DNA from 3 places in the Sphingomonas sp. ABOLE genome. Region 1 is predicted to be linked to each of the others. Evidence: predicted binding sites of a transcription regulator. Region 1 holds the regulator's gene; each other region holds the start of a gene.
The links. The regulator LexA, encoded in region 1, represses DNA repair genes until DNA is damaged. The targets are predictions, from matches to a motif close to GTTCCNCNCTTGTTCT.
Positions count from the first base shown of each region.

Region 2: a site for LexA is predicted at 2,318-2,333, ahead of CA234_RS08570 (protein ImuA). Genes of this name have one in related genera too.
Region 3: a site for LexA is predicted at 2,804-2,819, ahead of CA234_RS13040 (protein ImuA). Genes of this name have one in related genera too.

Region 1 covers NZ_QQWY01000034.1:14,637-18,948, reverse strand. The annotation lists gene CA234_RS18135 (PilZ domain-containing protein) at 1-602, shown strand, start outside; gene CA234_RS18130 (molybdopterin molybdotransferase MoeA) at 644-1,825, shown strand; gene lexA (transcriptional repressor LexA) at 1,884-2,561, shown strand; gene CA234_RS18120 (hypothetical protein) at 2,788-3,705, shown strand; gene bla (subclass B3 metallo-beta-lactamase) at 3,881-4,312, opposite strand, start outside.
Region 2 covers NZ_QQWY01000011.1:26,356-30,667, forward strand. The annotation lists gene CA234_RS08565 (DUF6504 family protein) at 1-1,603, opposite strand, end outside; gene CA234_RS08570 (protein ImuA) at 1,521-2,297, opposite strand; gene CA234_RS08575 (DUF1810 domain-containing protein) at 2,453-2,890, opposite strand; gene CA234_RS08580 (SOS response-associated peptidase) at 2,892-3,500, opposite strand; gene CA234_RS08585 (SOS response-associated peptidase family protein) at 3,553-4,074, shown strand; gene CA234_RS08590 (hypothetical protein) at 4,100-4,312, shown strand, end outside.
Region 3 covers NZ_QQWY01000019.1:8,383-12,694, forward strand. The annotation lists gene CA234_RS13030 (error-prone DNA polymerase) at 1-320, opposite strand, end outside; gene CA234_RS13035 (DNA polymerase Y family protein) at 317-1,744, opposite strand; gene CA234_RS13040 (protein ImuA) at 2,022-2,783, opposite strand; gene CA234_RS13045 (hypothetical protein) at 3,062-3,415, opposite strand; one part of gene CA234_RS13050 (IS3 family transposase) at 3,507-3,854, shown strand; one part of gene CA234_RS13050 (IS3 family transposase) at 3,857-4,312, shown strand, end outside.

The sequences.
Region 1 (4,312 bases):
CCGAGCGCCGCCGCCTGCCGCGCATCGAGCTGCGCCATACCGTCGGCGTGCACCGCGGCGGCGAGGTCGAGCAGCTGCGCACCCGCGACATCTCGCAAGGTGGGGTCGGCGTCGAGGCGCGCGGGCTCGGCGTTGACGAGGCGGTGCAGCTGACCTTCGACGGGCTGCGTCCGCTGGAAGGCACGGTGCGCTGGATCACGGGCGAGACCGCCGGCATCGTCTTTACCGAGGAGCTGGGCTGGCAGACCCTGTTCCCCTGGCTCCGCGGCATCCAGCAGGCGCCCGCCCCCCAGGCCGGCGGGAGCGATGCCGACGGGTTGCTGCAGGACAAGCTGGCGCTGCGCCTCGACCTGCCTGGGCGGGTGCGCGAGGGCGTCGGCTGGTGGAATTGCCGTATCCATGCGCTCACCGCCCAGCAGGTCGAGTTCGAGGCGCGCCAGGCCTTCGCGCCGGGCAGTTCGCTCTGGGTGGCACTCCCCGAGATCGGCGGCGGCCCGGCGCGGGTGGTGCGGGCGCGGCATGGCCGGACGCTCGCCGAATTCCGCATGCCGCTGCGCGACAGTGACCTGCGCCTGCTCACCGCGAGCCGCCGCACCGGCTGAAGCCGCTTGCATCGCCGCCGCCGCACCGCCAATCGGGCGGCATGGCACTTCTTCCCATCGCCGAGGCCCAGGCGCGGCTGCTCGCGCTTGCCGGCCCCACCCCCGTCGAGACGGTCCCGCTGGGGCAAGCCGTCGGCCGCTGGGCCGCCGAGCCGGTGGTCGCACGCCGCACCCAGCCGGAAACCGACCTTTCGGCGATGGACGGCTATGCGATCCGCTTCGCCGACCTGCCCGGACCTTGGGCCGTGATCGGCGAGAGCGCGGCGGGGTCTGGCTTCGCGGGCACGGTTGCGCCCGGAGAAGCGGTACGGATCTTCACCGGCGCGCCGATGCCCGCGGGCGCGGACACGGTGCTCGTCCAGGAAGAGGCCGCGCGCGACGGCGATCAGCTAAGCCTCGCTGGCGAAGGCCCGTCCTATCTGGGTCGCAACACGCGCCGCCGCGGGCTGGACTTTGCGCAAGGCGACGCGCTGATCGCAGCGGGCGAGCGGCTCACGCCAGCCCGGATCGCGCTGGCGGCGATCGGCGGCCATGCGGCACTGCCCGTCGGCCGCAAGGTCCGCGTCGCCATCGCCGCGACCGGCGACGAGCTGGTGGCACCGGGTATGCCGATCGGGCCCGCCCAGTTGCCCGAATCGAACCGCACGATGCTCGCCGCGCAGCTGGCCGATCTGCCGGTCGAGATCGTCGACCTCGGCATCCTGCCCGACGATCTGGGCGCCCTCACCCATGCCTTCGCCACTGTCGAGGCCGATCTGCTGATCACCAGCGGCGGCGCGTCGGTAGGCGATCACGACCTCGTCCGCCCCGCGCTGGAAGCCGCCGGCGCGACCATCGACTTCTGGCGCATCGCGCTCCGACCGGGCAAGCCGATGATGGCGGGCACGCGCGGCGACATGGTCGTGCTGGGCCTGCCGGGCAATCCGGTTTCGGTGTTCGTCACCGCGCTGCTCTTCGCCAAGCCCTTGATCGCGCACCGATCCGGTGCCGCCGATCCGTTCCCGCGCGGGCGCTCGGCGATCCTCGGCGAGCCGCTGCCGGCCAATGGCCCGCGCACCGACTATCTCCGCGCCGCGCTGATCGACGGCCGCGTCCATGCCTCGGCGATCCAGGACAGCTCGATGCTCCGCACGCTCGCCCGCAGCACCTGCCTGATCGTGCGCGAGCCGCATGCGCCAGCCGCAAATAGCTCCGACTCGGTGGAAATCCTCGACATCGCTTGACAGCGCCTCGGAACATTGCATAAACGTTCCCAGTCTGTTCTGGACCACGGAGGATTGGATGCTCACGCGCAAGCAGCACGAGCTGATCTGCTTCATTTCCGACCGTCTTGCCGAGACGGGCGTATCGCCCTCGTTCGAGGAAATGAAGGAGGCGCTCGATCTCAAGTCGAAATCGGGCGTGCACCGCCTGATCAGCGCGCTGGAGGAACGCGAGTTCATCCGCCGCCTGCCCAACCGCGCCCGCGCGCTGGAAGTGCTGCGCATGCCCGAGCGCGGCGAGCGCAAGCCTGTCGCCAAGGCGCCCAAGCCGGCGAGCGCGGCCGCCGCTCCCGCATCGCCCCCGACGCCGGCCAATGACGTGGTGGAGATCCCGCTGCACGGCCGCATCGCCGCGGGTACGCCGATCGAGGCGCTCGAAGGCTCGACCATGCTGCCGGTGCCCGCCGCGCTGCTCGGCGCGGGCGAGCATTATGCGCTCGAAGTCGCTGGCGATTCGATGGTGGAAGCCGGCATCCTCGACGGCGACTATGCGCTGATCCGCCGCACCGAGACCGCACGGGACGGCGAGATCGTCGTCGCGCTGATCGACGATGCCGAGGCGACGCTGAAATATTTCCGCAAGGAAGGCGCGATGGTCCGGCTCGATCCGGCCAATCGCGACTATACGCCCCAGCGCTATCGCCCGGATCAGGTGCGGGTGCAGGGCCGGTTGGCGGGATTGTTGCGCCGCTACTGATGAATGGGGCCGGGACGAGGCGATGCGAAGCACCAGCTACAGCTTCGCCTTACGCTTCGTCCATTCCTTGTCCGCCCGCCCCCGCACACCTCGGGCGCGCTGATCCGCGTGGTGTACTTTCAGGCATCGATATTACTACTTCTACGCATCGGACATTCATGCCACGGTCTGCACACAAGAAGTGATGGAGCGCGGGCCGATGCGTGGACCTCTTCTGGCGGTGGCGATGAGCCTGCTCTTCCCAGGCCTCGGGATGGCGCAGCAGAGCATATCCTCTTCTCAGGACGCGGCGCAGTCGCCGGCTACCACGGATACAACCGATCGCGCACAGGGGCGCAAGGCGCCTGCCGGCCCCACCGATCCCATCATCGTCACAGGACGCAAGCCTGCTTCCAAGAAGGACATCAGCGCGCTGGTGCATGCGATCACGCCGCCCAGTCCCAACGATGCACCGCTGCCCCGCTTCCAAAGCGCCGTCTGCTTCGGTAGCGTCGGGCTCGAGCGCTCCGTCCTCGAGATGATCGGCTACCGCCTGGCGGCAGATGCCGAGCAGGCCGGGCTAAAGCTCGCGGGCGATGGATGCACGCCCAACATCCTCGTCGTCTTCACCGACGGCGTAGCCACGGGGATCGACACGCTCGTGCGGCGCAAATGGTGGCTCTTCGGGGATCGTACGCCGTCGGAAATCCGCACCATCGTCGGCGAGCGCGGTCCCGTGCGCGCATGGAGCAACAGCGAAGTCCTCAGCCGCGATGGCGAGCATATCAACCAGGGCGGCTTTTTGAACGTCCCGATTGCCTCCAGGCTGGTCTCGCCCACGCGCAAGGACATGCTAGCGTCGATCGTGCTGGTCGAGCGCTCGGCCGTGATCGGCAAGACCAGCAACCAGATCGCCGATTATCTGGCGATGCGCACCCTGGGCGGCGCCCGCCCCCGCGCCACCGGACCGACGGAGACGATCCTGTCCCTGTTCGACGGGAATACCAATCGCGTGCCGAGCGAACTCACCGCCTTCGACCGCGGCTATCTGCGCGGCCTCTATGCCGGACAGGCCAATGCCTTTGCCTGGAGCACGCGCGGATTGATCGTCGAGCGCGTCCTCAAGGAGCAACAGGCAGATCCCCCGCCGTTTGCCGAACACTGACTGCACGCTCGGTGCGGTCCTCGCGTCTGGACGCGTCGGCCGTGCGAAGGATGGGGCCGTTCAGCGAACGTTCGTGGGCCATCCCTTGCGCGCGTGCGGGCTTTGGATGGCGCCCGCGCGCCCGAGGGCCCACCTTGATTGACCGGGGCCCGGCGCGCCGTTCAAGCTGCACGCCTTACTTGGGCGTTTGGGCCCTGAGCTCCGCCTCGAACGCCTTCTGCGCCGCATCCACCCGACGCCCCAGTTCGCCCGGATCGACGAACGCCTCGGGATCGCCCGCCGCCTGCTTGGCGCGTTTGGCGGCGAGATCGAACTGCTCGGCGTGGAAGCTCAGGAACACGTCGGCCTGGGTCGCGCGCAGCTTGGCGAAGGTGGCGCGGAAATCGGCGGGCGCCGCGTCATAGCCATGGCCCGGTGTCAGCGGCTGGTCGGCGACGCTGAAGCTGCAGGCGAACAGCACCGTCAGGCTGTCCCCGCCCGAGGGGACCTGCATGGTGAAGCTGGTGCAGCCCTTGGTGTGCCCCGGCGTCAGATGCGCGACCAGCGTGTTGGTGCCGAGCCGGATCTCCTCGCCGTCCTTGAGCTGCCCGTCCACCTTCACCGGCGG
Region 2 (4,312 bases), on a different contig from region 1:
GCGCGACGACGTCGCCGAGCAGCTCTGGTCGACGTAGCAACCGCACGGGCCGCTTCCACGTCGGCCAGCCAACCGGTGTCGCGAGCACGTCTGTCCGCCGGGTCGCGCGTTCGGGTACGTCGCTCTCCTCTGCGCCAACCCGGAACAATGCGGCCTCACCGACGCGTCCGGCAAGCTGGTCGACCAGCGGCGCGATGTCGGCGGGACGATCGTCGCCAACCAGCGCCGCACCGAGCGACACCGGTGCGAGATCTTCGATCCTCGGGGCGGCAAGCGCCACCGCCTCGATACCCAGCCCCGGATCGATCCGTTCGACCCGCATCGCTAGCATCCGCGTGAGATGCTTCGCGTCGCGCGTTGCCCGCGCGGTACCAAGACCGATACGCTGCTCGTCGCCGTCGACGCGCAAGCAGGTCAGCACCGCGGCGCGAAGACCGAGCCCCCGTGCCTGCAGCACCGCCACCATGTCGTCGACGAGATCGCCAATCACCTGGGTGATCGCCTCAGCTGTACCGATCGGTTCCAGCAGCCGGCGCATCACGCGCGGCTCTTCGAAGGGTACCACCGGGACGATCGGCTCGGCGACCATGCCGCGGGCCTGGTCGAGGCGAGTGACCGTCGCCATGCCGAGCCGCCGCGCGAGCGGACCGCGCGGCATCGGATAGAGGTCGGAAATCCGCTCCAGCCCGAACCTGGCGGCCGCATGCAACGCCTCCGGCGTCAGTCGCAGCGCGGCAAGCGGCAGGTCGGCGAGGGTCTCGGCTTCGGTGCCAGGTGGCAGGATGGTGGCCGGCTTGTCGCCGTAGCGCGCCAGCGCATGCGCTGCGCCCGGGGTGCCGGCGATCGCGATGCTGGCGGTGAAGCCGATGCGCTGGAGGAAGCGCAGTAACCGGCGGCAGAAGTGCGGCTCGCCACCGAACAGATGGGTGGTACCGGTGAGATCGAGCCACAAGCCATCCGGTCCGGCGACGCTGGCGGAAGGCGTCCAATGGCCGACCGCATGAAGCGCCAGCCGGTCGAGCCAAGCGCGATCCTCATCGGGCTCGGCGTCGCGCACGTCGAGATCGGCGACGAGCGCGCGCGCATAGGCCGCAGCCATGCCGGGGCGCAGGCCCAGCTCGAGTGCGGCCGGGCACGTGGCGGTCAACACGTCCTTCTGGCCGATCCGCTCGATCAGGACGGTCGGGCGACCCCATGTCTGAGCGATCGGGGCCGGCATGGCAGGCCTGCGCGCCGGGGCACCTTCGTCGGGCGGCATTGCCTTGAACGGATGATCGGCAGGTTCGCTGCGCCGGCCGAGCATGCGCTTGGGCGGTTGTTGATGCGCGGGCAGCGAGGCGATCGCGTCCTCGACCGACGCGCGCGGCGGAGCGCCGTCGCGTGGCCAGGCCGCGGCGCCATGATCAACGAGCGCCCAGCGGGCGCCCGGCCGCCAGCCGCCGCCGCGCGGCACCGAGCAGGCGCCAGGATCGTCATCGATCGGCGGTGCGAACCTCGAGCGTGTGGGGGCCGGCAGCGCCTCAGGCAGCTTGGCTGGCCGCTCCGACCGCCGCAACCGCTCGATGGCGAGCTGGGGCAGGTAGAGCGAGGCGACCCTGGTCATCACACGCATCGAGTTCGAGGGAGAAGGGATTACCGTTGCGCTGCCGGACCAGCTCGACCGACCAGCGCGGACGACCGACGCCGGGGTAGGGCAGCCTGGCTGACGACACGCAGCCGATCCGCCAGCGGGTCATCGCCGACGAGGGCTGACCGAGCGGACAGCGATCGAGCGAGCGATGCCGGCGGTAGAGCAGGATCGGCGTCCCGCCATCCGATGCGGCGAGCTGGAGCCGGCGGGTCGCGGTCTGGTCGGCCGACTTCACCTCGGCGACCACGCAGGCAAGCGAGCCGAACCGCAACGCATCCTCGGCCAATGCCAGCACCTCGGCATCCTTGCCCGCCTCGGCGTGGAAAATACGCTCAGGGCCGAGCCCGACCTGTTCCAGCCCCGGCGCATAAAGGTCATAGCGGCTCAGCGCCCACAGCACTGTGAATCCTGGCTGTGCTGCGAATCGGGCGGCGATACCGGCTGCGAACAGCGTGGCGGCCGCGTCGTCGTTCAGCGAGGCGGTGGCAGCGGCTATCTCGTGGAGCCCGGCGCCGTCGAGCCCGCCGCCGGCAATCTGGCTATCGACCGCTTCCAGTCCGAACGCCAGCACCGGCCCGCGCTGGCTCTGGGCCTGCGCAAGCTGCGCGCGAAGCGCGGCTATTTGATCGGCACCGGGCCGATCGGGGGACGACGAAGGTACGGGCATCGGTCAGCATCGACTCACTTGTTCCTTTTATGTTCCGCTTACTCTTGGGATTCGTCAAGCCGGATGATTGATTACCAAGCCGCATGACTTCGATACGCAACTCGCGGGTTCGATCGCCCAAGCTATCCGTCTCTCGGGCGTTAACATGTAGCGGCTTAGCCTGTGGGCGCCTCGTCCCCGATCAGCCGCAGCGTCAACGGGTCGCGCTCGCCGCCAAACCAACGGTCGAGCGCCGCGGCGATGAGCGCGTTGGGACGGGCTGCCTCGAACAGAGTGAGCGATGAGCGCAGCTTCGTGGCATCGATGTCGCCGAACACAGCCTCGGCATTGCTTGTCGCGAGATCCTGCAGCGCAGCGACGCATTCGAGATAGCGCGGACCCAATACGGCGTGGTCGAGATAAGCGCGGGCCTCCTCGAGCGACCGGACGGCGAAATGCTGCGCGGTCGAACTGCGCCCGAGCCCGGCGAACTGTGGAAAAACATACCACATCCAGTGCGAGCGCTTGGCCCCGCGCCGGATCTCGGCGAGCGCGGTCTTGTAGCTGAGGGTCTGAGCCTCGACGAAGCGGTCGAGCGAGTTGGTCCCCGGCATGTCAGAGCAGCGCCGGTTCTGCGGCCGGGAACACGCGCGTGACCGGCAAGCTGCCTTTCGGCAACGCTCGCAGCACATCCTTCGCCGGCACCGACGGATCGAGCCAGTCGGCCCACTGGTCTCGTGTCAGTGGGATTATCTGACGATGATGATATGGCGCGACATCCTCACCCGGCTCCATGGTCAGCATGGTCCAGGCTTCGCCGGATGGCGCTGTGCGCCAGATGCCGGCGATGCAGAACCAGTCGTGTCCCTTCAACGTGAACAGCCACTTCGTTTTGCGCTTCTGACCTGGCTGCGGTTCGGTGAACTCATAGAAGCCATCGGCGAGGATCAGGCAGCGGCCGGAGGAAAATTCGCGACCTTCGCTGCGGAAGTTATAGACGGGCCTGCCGCCTTGCCCTGGCCAGCTCCATCTACGACTGACCAGCTCGCCCACGCCACGTTCGCCATCGACACCGCGTACTATCGGGGCTGAATCGCTGATCTTGATATCCTCACGAGCTGCCACGTTTGGCGTGCCTTCGGGGGTCTTGATCTTGATCTTGAGGTCTTCGAAGTCCTCCATGATCGAGGCGACGTCCACCTCAAGCCGATAGTCATTGCACACGCGCCCCAGCCTTTCTTGCGACCTGTCGTCGTTCCCAGTATGTTCCGGCGCGATGGAGTCGCCCACACCATTTGATATCGATGCCCCGCCGGGGGGCAGACGTCCCATCATCAGGCGAAATCCGGATGACGCCAGCGAAATCGAGATGGTCGAGGCGGCATGGGGGTCGAACCCCCGGTTCAGCGATGGTGCCTCGTTGCGGTTCGTTCGCTCGGAGGGCCGCACTTTCCCGCGCCATCGCTGCCTGGTTCCAGCCAGCGAGTTTCACATGCGCGTGGGGGACAAGCGCTACCGCGCGACCCTCGAAAGCGGCAACTTCTTCTATCTTGCCGCCATCTGGGAGCCGGCGATGGGCGAGTGGCCGCTCAGCTTCCGTATCATCACGTTCGCGGCGAACGCGGAGGTTGCACGCTACCAGGAACGGCATGGCGCGATCATCGAACGACGGCACCGGATGCAATGGCTCGACGCTACCGTTCCGGAGATCGACCTGCTGCAGACGCCGCCAGAGCGGACATTCCTCGTCGAGCGGCTCCTAGGCGGCGGGACCAGCCAATCGGAACTCGCGCTGTGACCACCGAAAAGAAAGGAGGATGAGCATGGACGCGCTAGCGGACGTAGAAGATTGGCTGACCCAAGAGGCCGATGAGATCCTGCTCGAATATCCTCAAACATCCCCCGCCGACCTCGCCGCGTCATTCGAGCGAACGATAGCGAACTACGACGGCGATCGGGACATGGCTGTGGCTATCATAGCCGAGCTGAGGCGCCGTGCCGACGCGGGCGTACGCCTTTGGCCTAGCCAACCCTCC
Region 3 (4,312 bases), on a different contig from region 1:
AGAAGGCATCTCCCCTTCCCCGCCCGCTTCTTGCCGACGGTCAGCAGCCGCGTGATGCGGGACCAGGCAGCGCGATCGGTCGGGTAGAGCAGCAGCCGGCGACCGCACGACAGATCCACGCGCGTGCCGGCGATCGAGCGCACGCCCGTTGCCTTCTGCGCCTCCCATGCTCGCACTACACCGGCGACGGTGCCGATGTCGCTGATGCCGATCGCGGGATAGCCGAGCAGCGCTGCGGCCGCGAACAGCTCGTCAGGGCTCGACGCGCCGCGCAGCAGCGAGAAGTGGGTGAGCACCTGCAGCTCGACATAGCGGCTCATCCGAACACACCATGGATCCACCAGGACAGATCCCCGGTGTTGTCCTGAAAGCCGTCGCCGCGGCGAAAGACCCAGTAGCGGCCGCCCTCCTCGTCCTCGACGCGGTAATAATCGCGAACCGCCCAGGTCTCCGCGTCTCTGCGCCACCACTCGCCGTGGACGCGCTCAGGCCCATCGCCGCCGACGATCGTGTAGCGCTTGCCCCGCCACTCGAACCGGCGGGGAGGCTGATCCGGGAGCAGCGCCAGCACGTTGAAGAGCGGCTCGGGCCGAGCGAAGAGGCGGATCGGGCGCTGCCAACCCGGCCACTCCCCCGGCTGCTCATTGGGATCGACCTGCGCGACCGCGCGCTCGGGTACATGGCTCTCGACAGGAGCGATGCGGAAGACCGCGCTGGGGCCGATCCTGCCAGCGATGACGTCGACGAGGCGCGACGGATCGCGCACCATCGTGTCGCCGGCGAGGACAGCGCCCAGGTCCATGGCATCGAGGGGCTCGGTGTGCGGCGCAGCGAGCCAGAACTGCTCGATGCCCATGCCGGGATCGATGCGGTCGATGCGGAGCTTCAGCAGGCGCAGGAGGTGCGTCACCTCTCGCGTCGGCCGCGATGTGCCGATCGCCACCACCTGCTCGCCGCCGTCGACGCGCAGACCCGTCAACCGGAGCGAGCGGGCGCCGAGCCCCCGCTCCTGCAGCACCTGCGCCAGATCACCCAGCAGATCGCCCATGACTTGCTCGATTGCCTCGGCGGTGCCGATCGGCTCGAGCAGCCGGCGCTCGACGAACGGCACCTCGGCGTCTTCGCGCGGCGTGATGGGTTCAGCTACCGCGCCCAGCGCCTGATCGAGGCGGGTGATCGCGGGCAGACCGAGGCGGCGGGCGAGCGGCCCGCGTGCGACGGGCAGGAGATCCGCAATCCGCTCGAACCCGAACTTCCGCGCTGCAGCTTGTGCAGTCGCGGATAGGCGAAGGGCGGCGATCGGCAGCGGTGCGAGCGCGTCAGCCGTCCTGCCAGGCTCAACCCGGGTCAGGTCGTCTCTGCCGTAGCGGGCGAGCGCATGTGCGGCACCAGGGGTATCGGCAATGGCCACGCGCGCGGTGAAGCCCGCGCGGCGGCAGAATGCCTGCAGCCGCCGGCAGAACCGCTCCTCGCCGCCATGAAGGTGCTCGCAGCCCGTCAGATCGATCCATAGGCCGTCGGTCGGGGTAACCGCCGCCGTCGGCGACCAGCGGCGCACGGCGAGCAGGGCGAGGCGATCGAGCAGCGCAGCATCGGCCTCCGGCTCCGCAGGGCGGAAGTCCAGGTCGGACACGAGGGCGCGGGCATGGGTCGCGGCCATACCGGGGCGGATGCCGAGCGCCTGCGCGCCTAGGCACGCGGCCACTACCTCCTCGCGGCGGCCGACCTTGCCCACCAGCGCCATCGGTGCGTCTGATGTGGCTTCAATATGAAAACGCGATGCTTCCGGAGTGCTTACGCCATGAGTTGCCTTGTACGGATTGCTGGCGGGCTCCGAGCGTCGGCCGAGCTCGCGCATCGGAGGCTTTGCATGCGCCGGCAGCGCCGCGATCTGTGCCTCGACGTCGGCGCGGGGATCCGCACCTTGCCGTGCCCAGCGGGCACCAGGTCGCCAGCCCCCGCCGCGCGGGACCGAGCAAGCGCCGGGATCATCGTCGACGGGGAGCTGAAGCGCTGGCCGCTCAGGCGGCCGCGATGCGGGCCGTTCCAACCTTCTCAGCCGCTCGATGGCCAAGTTCGGCAGGAACAGCGAGACGACCCGTCTCATCGCTACCCTCCACAATCAGGGAGAAGGATGCTCCACCACGCTGGCGCGCCAGCTCAACCGACCAGCGCGGCCGCCCCACGCCAGCGACGCTTAGTCGCTCGGACGGGGCAGCGCCGATGCGCCACCGGGTCCATGCAGCCGACGGCTCTTCCAGCGGATCCTGGTCGCGCCCGCGCCGGCGGCGCAGCAGCAGCACCGGCATGTCCGCCTCGGCCGCCACCAGCTGCAGGCGCCGCGTCGCGACCATCGACACCCGGGTTGCCTCGGCCACAACCACAGACGGGGTGCCGTCCCGCACGGCATCCTCAATTACGGCCAGGAGAGCGGCATCGTCACGCGGCTGCGCATAGATCACGCTGGAAGACGGTAGTCCCGCTTGGGCCAGGCCCGGCGCGTAGAGGTCGCTGCGGAAGCTCGCCCAAAGCACCGGGCCATTCGCCTCCGCGGCCTCGCGCGCGGCGATGCCGGCGAGGAACAGGGTCGTGGCGGCGTCGTCGACCACGGCGAGGCTCCGCGCGGACGCCTCGTGGAGCGCGCCGGCACGCAGCCCCCCTGCCCCGAGCCGACTGTCGATCGCGTCGACGCCGAAGGGCAGCACCCGGTAGTCGGCCGCGGGCGTCGCGATCGTGCGGAGGTGCGCTATGCTGGGCGCGAGGGACTCGAGGGCGGCGATCATCGTGTTCTAAGACTCTAAACGTTCCCTCTATGTTCCTTTACGGAGCACCTTTGGTCAAGGAGGGGCGAACACGTAGCTGTGGATTGATGGAACGGAGATGGAACAGGGGCGGCCGCGGAGCGCCGTTGCAGGCGTGGAGCCGACTGCTAGCGTCAGCGCATGTGGATAGAGCCAGCCTACAGCGGTAAACCGGAGCCATTGTAAGTGCGAGCGTTATTCAGGCCTATGACACGTCTCAGCTGGTGGCCGAAACGTGCCTAGGTACCTCTCACTCGTTCTCAGCGTACATCCAACATGCGGTAGATGAACGACAGAACCTTTTCGAACCAGGCCGGCCAGTTCAACGCCTTTCGGGCCTCAGCTGGGCTCTTACGCGCTGCCAGCCTTGTCACTCGCGACTCCATGAAGACGATAAAGACCGCAACTACGACAGAGAGAGTTAGGTTGATATAGACACTGGTGAATCCATCGATCAGTACCGCTTCGTGCGGCCGATGATTGGAAATTAGCATCCACACTGCCTTCCCAAAGAGGCGCATCTCCTCGTGAAGCGCACTGAGCGCGAAGTATCCAAAGATGAGTAGGAGGACGACGTGGAGTCGTGTTAACACTGCCGACAGAAAGCTAGACATAGCATTTGTCCGCCGTCAGCACCGATGGCACAGATTTGAGGTTGTGATTTAAGGAGGATCTGGGCTTCGTCGTAGTGACGAAGGAACGAAGATGAAGCTCAGATCCTCCAATGTAAAATCGCCCGCCAAGGCCCCAGCAGAGCGGGTAGTGAAGGACATCCGCCGACAGACCCGGCGCCACTTTTCGGCCGAGGACAAGATCCGCATCGTGCTGGATGGCCTGCGTGGGGAAGACAGCATCGCCGAGCTATGCCGCAAGGAAGGCATTGCCCAGAGCCTGTATTACACCTGGTCGAAGGAGTTCATGGAAGCTGGCAAGCGCCGCCTGGCCGGCGACACCGCCCGTGCCGCGACCACCGGAGAGGTCCAGGACCTGCGCCGCGAAGCCCGGGCCCTGAAGGAATGCGTGGCCGATCTGACACTGGAAAACCGTCTGCTCAAAAAAAGCATGGTCGCGGATGGGGGCAACGACGAATGAGGTATCCCGCATCCGAGAAGCTCGAGATCATCAGAACCGTCGAGCAGTCGCACCTGTCGGCCAAGCGCACGCTGGACCAACTCGGCATCCCTCGTCGGACATTCTACCGCTGGTATGATCGCTACCTCGAAGGCGGGCCGGAGGCGTTGGAAGATCGGCCATCGGCGCCGAGCCGGGTGTGGAACCGCATCCCGGCGGGCATCCACGACCAGATCATCGAGCTGGCGCTGGAACAGTCTGAGCTGAGCCCCCGGGAACTGGCCGTGCGCTTCACCGATGGGCAGCGCTACTTCGTGTCGGAATCCACGGTTTACCGCCTGTTGAAGGCCCACGACCTGATCACCAGCCCGGCCTATGTCGTGATCAAGGCTGCCGATCAGTTCCACACGAAAACCACGCGGCCGAACGAGATGTGGCAG